DNA from 2 places in the Escherichia ruysiae genome. Region 1 is predicted to be linked to the other one. Evidence: predicted binding sites of a transcription regulator. Region 1 holds the regulator's gene; the other holds the start of a gene.
What was found. Region 1 encodes Fur, which represses iron uptake genes when iron is present. Its sites were predicted from a motif close to ATAATAATGAGAACNACTATCAA; they were not measured.
Positions count from the first base shown of each region.

Region 2: a site for Fur is predicted at 1,187-1,209, ahead of bfd (bacterioferritin-associated ferredoxin). Genes of this name have one in related genera too.

Region 1 covers NZ_JAVIWS010000001.1:4,047,255-4,050,427, forward strand. Annotated here, with positions in the region: gene chiP (chitoporin ChiP) at 1-668, shown strand, start outside; gene RGV86_RS19395 (ChiQ/YbfN family lipoprotein) at 718-1,050, shown strand; gene fur (ferric iron uptake transcriptional regulator) at 1,146-1,592, opposite strand; gene uof (fur leader peptide) at 1,585-1,671, opposite strand; gene fldA (flavodoxin FldA) at 1,881-2,411, opposite strand; gene ybfE (LexA regulated protein) at 2,551-2,844, opposite strand; gene ybfF (esterase) at 2,984-3,173, opposite strand, start outside.
Region 2 covers NZ_JAVIWS010000001.1:3,069,779-3,072,951, reverse strand. Annotated here, with positions in the region: gene RGV86_RS14785 (prepilin peptidase) at 1-383, shown strand, start outside; gene bfr (bacterioferritin) at 412-888, opposite strand; gene bfd (bacterioferritin-associated ferredoxin) at 961-1,155, opposite strand; gene chiA (bifunctional chitinase/lysozyme) at 1,325-3,173, opposite strand, start outside.

The DNA.
Region 1 (3,173 bases):
TCGATCAATATTTTGCCAAAGCCAGCTATAAATTTGATATCGCCGGTAGCCCGTTAACCACCAGCTACCAGTTCTACGGTACGCGCGACAAAGTTGACGATCGCAGCGTCAACGATCTTTATGACGGCACCGCCTGGCTGCAGGCGTTGACCTTTGGCTACCGGGCGGCTGACGTAGTGGATTTGCGCCTCGAAGGCACCTGGGTTAAAGCCGATGGTCAGCAGGGATACTTCCTGCAACGTATGACCCCAACCTACGCTTCCTCGAACGGTCGCCTGGATATCTGGTGGGATAACCGCTCTGACTTTAACGCCAACGGCGAAAAAGCGGTCTTCTTCGGTGCGATGTATGACCTGAAAAACTGGAATCTTCCCGGCTTCGCCATCGGCGCTTCCTACGTTTATGCATGGGATGCCAAACCAGCGACATGGCAGAGCAATCCGGATGCGTACTACGACAAAAACCGGACTATCGAAGAGTCTGCTTACAGTCTGGATGCGGTCTACACCATTCAGGACGGTCGCGCCAAGGGCACGATGTTCAAACTGCATTTCACCGAATACGACAACCACTCCGACATCCCAAGCTGGGGTGGCGGTTACGGCAACATCTTCCAGGATGAGCGTGACGTGAAATTCATGGTTATCGCGCCGTTCACTATCTTCTGATGCCCGACGCGGCAGGTATTTCGCCTGCCGCGCGTTTGAGGAATTTGCTATGAAAAAACTGATTCTCATCGCCATGATGGCATCGGGGCTGGTGGCTTGTGCGCAATCAACCGCGCCACAGGAAGACAGTCGTCTGAAAGAAGCTTACAGCGCCTGCATCAACACAGCACAAGGCTCGCCGGAAAAAATTGAGGCCTGCCAGAGCGTGTTAAACGTGCTGAAGAAAGAGAAACAACATCAGCAGTTTGCCGACCAGGAAAGTGTGCGGGTACTGGATTATCAGCAGTGTCTGCGCGCAACGCAAACCGGTAACGACCAGGCAGTGAAAGCCGATTGCGATAAAGTCTGGCAGGAAATTCGCAGTAATAACGCTACGCAGTAAAAACAAAAAAAGCGAGGGCTGTAACTCTCGCTTGTTCTTATTTCCCTGGTATAAAAAAGCCAACCCGCAGGTTGGCTTTTCTCGTTCAGGCTGACTTATTTGCCTTCGTGCGCGTGCTCATCTTCGCGGCAATCGCCTTCGGCGCAGTGACCGTAAAGATAGAGACTATGGTTAGTCAGGCGAATACCATGTTTCGCGGCGATTTCACGCTGACGCGCTTCGATAGATTCATCACTAAATTCAATAACCTTGCCGCAGTCGAGGCAGATCAGGTGATCGTGATGATGTTGCTGGGTCAGTTCAAATACGGATTTACCGCCTTCAAAATTGTGGCGGGTGACGATACCGGCATCGTCAAACTGGTTCAGTACGCGATATACCGTAGCCAGACCAATTTCTTCACCCATATCGATCAGACGTTTGTATAAATCTTCCGCACTGACGTGATGGTTGTCCGGCTCCTGAAGAACTTCCAGGATTTTTAAACGAGGAAGCGTTACTTTCAGGCCAGCTTTCTTTAGGGCGGTATTGTTATCAGTCATGCGGAATCTGTCCTGTTACTAAGCGGTTCACTTCATTAGGAGAAGTGACAGAATTTGCTCTTGAGATAATGCGTATCATTATAGAATTGCCACGCCTAAATGAAAACTACAAGTCCCTGGCAAATATTGTTAATAAAAACGTGGCTTAGCTTACATTTACATCGGCAAGGCCACTTCAATACTGGAACATTGTACAGGTACTACGGCAAAAGTTACAAATTTGTAGCAATTATTTTGATTGGCATTATCTATTAATACGGCGTAGACATTAGCCTACACCGCATCACATCAGGCGTTGATAATTTCGTCGAGATGCAGCTCTTCAGAAATTTGCTTAACCCATTTTTCCACGCGTTCAGCGGTCAGTTCCGGCTGACGGTCTTCGTCAATAGCCAGGCCGACAAAGTGATCGTCATCTGCCAGACCTTTTGATGCTTCGAAATGGTAGCCCGCAGTTGGCCAGTGACCCACGATAGTCGCGCCGCGCGGTTCGATGATGTCACGGATAGTGCCTAATGCATCACAGAAATATTCGGCGTAATCTTCCTGGTCGCCACAGCCAAACAGGGCAACCAGTTTACCATTGAAATCAATCTCTTCGAGAGTCGGGAAGAAGTCGTCCCAGTCACACTGCGCTTCGCCGTAATACCAGGTTGGGATACCCAGCAGCAGAATGTCATAAGCTTCCAGATCTTCTTTGCTGCTTTTTGCAATGTCATGGACATCGGCAACGTCTTTACCAAGCTGTTTTTGAATCATTTTTGCGATATTTTCGGTATTACCGGTGTCGCTGCCGAAAAAGATGCCAGTGATAGCCATGAGTGAAATAACCTCTTGAAACTTATTGAAATGGGGGTGGCAAATTGCCCACGGATAAAGGCAATCATAGCAGAACAGGCAGTCTTGCGGAATCAGCAAACGGGCAGGACTGCACACTGTGCTACATGAAAGTGGAAATTTAAACGATGCCTTGACTACGCAGTGCCGCCAACTGCTGCATCAAAATCTCTTCGATCAGTTCGCTACGGCTCATATTGCGCGACTCTGCCAGCTCATTCAGCGCCTCGACAGCTTCCGCGTTCAGCTTCAGTTCGACACGCTTAAGACCACGTACTTTGTCGCGTTTTAGCTGGTTGCGTTTATTAATACGCAGCTGTTCATCGCGCGAAAGCGGATTGGTTTTCGGTCGTCCCGGTCGACGCTCGTGCGCGAACAGATCTAATGTCGTACGGTCCGTTTGTTCTTTGGCCATGATCTTGGTGACTTCGGGGGAAACAATCAGCCGGGCGTCTGCCCGGATGGATAGCGCGCCATAATACATCAGCGCGATGAGTCACGCCAACGCCCACGCGCGGAAAGCGACGCGGACGCTGGGTTTTTAATCAGTTGCGTTAATCATTGAGATAGCGACGGATGGCGCGCAGTACCGCATCAGGTTTTTCGGCGTGTACCCAGTGACCCGCACCCGCAATCACATGCGCCCGTGCCTGCGGGAATTGCGCCAGTAAATCATCACGATATTGTTCAGTGACATACGGTGAATTACCGCCGGGGATAAACAGGGCAGGGTGATCCCATGCC
Region 2 (3,173 bases), 980 kb from region 1:
TCCTGCCCGACAAACTCACCTTGCCACTGCTCTGGCTTGGCTTGTTATTTAATGCGCAGTCTGGATTAGTTGATTTACATGATGCGATTTACGGCGCGGTAGCTGGATATGGGGTACTGTGGTGTGTTTTCTGGGGGGTGTGGTTTGTATGCCACAAAGAGGGATTAGGTTACGGTGATTTCAAGCTACTGGCCGCTGCAGGCGCGTGGTGTGGTTGGCAAACGCTACCAATGATATTACTTATTGCCTCGCTGGGAGGCATTTTTTACGCCATCGCATCACAACTGTGGCAGCGTCAGACCATCACCACAATTGCATTCGGCCCGTGGCTTGCGCTCGGTAGTATGATAAACCTGACGTATCTGGTCTGGATCTCTTATTAACCGGGAGGAATGTCCCTCCCGACATGGCTTAGCCTTCTTCGCGAATCTGTGCTTGCAAATAATTTTGCAGGCCCATTTTCTGAATCAAATCAAGTTCCGTTTCCAGCCAGTCAATATGGCCTTCTTCATCACGCAGAATTTCTATCATCATATCGCGGCTGACGTAATCATGAACGCTATCGGCATAACCAATTGCCTCGCGTAAATTCTTCGCGCCATCCAGCTCAAGTGCCAGATCAGAACGCAGCATTTCCTCAACATCTTCACCAATGTTTAGTTTTCCCAGATCCTGTAAATTTGGAAGACCTTCCAGAAAAAGAATGCGCTCTATATAACGATCGGCGTGTTTCATCTCATCAATGGATTCATGGTACTCCACATCATTGAGACGTTTGAGCCCCCAGTTTTTAAACATCCGGGCATGGAGAAAGTACTGATTGATTGCGACAAGCTCATTTCCCAACAGTTTGTTGAGATAATTTATAACTTTAGTATCACCTTTCATTTTTTGACTCCTTCGCTTCCACTCTTTGAAGCGTAGAACGGCTTACGAGTAAGTCAAAAAACACACTCCGTTTTATGCGGACTCCTTAAACTCCGGCAGCTGCATTAATTCATCCTCCATCACCTCACGTGCGGCTCTGACACATTTACCGCACTGGTTTCCAACCGGAATAAATTTTTTTAATTGCTGGAACGAGTGGGGAGAAAACTGGCGCACAGCCTGACGAATTTTTTTATCACTGATACCATTACAAAGACAAACGTACATAGAGACTCCCGTATACTTTCTTCAAAAATAAATGAAAATAGTTCTTATTTCAATTACGAAAAGACTCTTTTTTAATCAAAAAATAGAAATATGAATAAAAATAATGGGCTACAAAAATGTAGCCCATTGACAAAAAATGCGGCAATACCAGAAATTATCGCCAGCAAATTTACTGCTTAGTAAACGGCGCGAAGATCGCACTGAATGCGTACTTCGGAGCTTGTTCTTTAGTCAGACCGTGGAATTCCGGAGACAGGTTAGTGCCGCCCGGCAGATCACGCGCGATTGACCAGATACCTACCATGCCGAGGTTGCGAGTTTGCGCATCCTGCATGACCAGACGAGCATCAGAGAGATAGAAAACTTCACCCTGAACGTCGTTCACGCCAACCATCGGCGTGGTGCCCATCATGGCGTCAATTTCTGCATCGCTCTTGTTGGGATGGAGGCCTTTCAATTGTGAATGCAGGTTGGCAATCGCCGACGTTGCACACTTACCGTGGATGTTCTGGCCTTCGGTATTTGCAGACTGACAAATTGCGTTACCGTAGTCCATCGTCATCACGTTCACACCCGCCAGCTCAACACCTTTCGCTTTGGCATCGCTCAGGACGTTCATCCCTTCCGGCGTCAGGCCAGTCGGCAGAATTGGCAAGGTGTACCAGATAGCAATATCTTTGCCTTCTGACTTCCATTTATCCTGCACCTTCTTCACGGCAAGGTTACGACGTTCAATAGATGCCTGATCCGCAACCCAGGTGCCTTCGATATCGAAGTCCAGGACTCTGAGATTCAGGTTATCAACGATGTCATAATAATGCTGCATCAGATCGTCAACGTTCTTACAGGAAGCCGCCAGCGGAGCGTTATTAGCACCACCGATAGACAGCATCACATCACCGCCTGCTTCACGCAGAGCTTTAATTTTGCTGTACTGAGCGTAATTCTGCATACCGTAAGCAGTACCCCATGTCGGCAGACAGGTGTTCGCATCTTTACTCACCACAAACGCCAGCGTGAAGTGGTTGACGTTATGATTCTTAGCCAGCGCAGCCAGATCCGGGATTGTATTCAGCGTAAAGTCGACATACGGTGCATATACGTGTTTCGGCCACGCTTTCTTCGGCGTACCTACGCGCTCTTTGGTTCCGGTCCAGTCAACAAAGACACGCCACGGGTTGCTGTCAGATGGTGAAACCTTCTGCACTTTACTTTGAGAAATATAGTTCACGCCATTGAAGCGAATCAGCGTATCGCTGGCATAAAGCGTCGCTGGATTAAACTCTGGCGCATTTTTCAGCTCGTCGCTGCTATAGCTCTGTGCTTTACCCAATGGCTTCCACGGGCGGCTATTGCTACCGGTGGCGTTCTGGTTCGCAACCAGCGCAGGGTTATCATTTTGTGTCCAGAACAAGGCTTCATATGCCTGACCATCAACCACCACACGATCGCCTTTCACGTAGACTGTCGATGCAGACCACGCTTTTGCCGATTCGTATTTCTTCCACGGGTTATCGCCGCCAGGAACAAAGCCCCACGCGTCCTGATCCACTGACGTTTTATAATGCGCATCGTTATAATCTACAATGCTGTTCGCACTGTACGCTTTACTGGCCTGGAAGCCATCTGCAACGATAACGCCGCCGTTATCAATTTCACAGGTAGTCGGGTTACCGTACTGACTCATTTCCGCAGCGGTAGCTGTACGCACGAGACGCCATGGGTTATTGGAGTTCTCAGCGCTGGTGCCACGCGGGCAATCTTTAGAACCAACCCACCAGGCATTCTGATAAACATTACCATTGAAGATAACATGGTAAATTTCGCTACCTTCCTGACCACTCCATGCCTGTAATGAGTAATCGTTACTGCTATCCGCTGGTGTTGATGGCTCGTTGTTATCCGGAGTTGGGGTAACCGGAGTATCTGGTGTTACCGGCGCCGGATCAACCGGAGTCACAGCACCACCATTGTCCGGCTTAACAGAGCAGGAGCCTGGATTGCCATACTGAGTGATT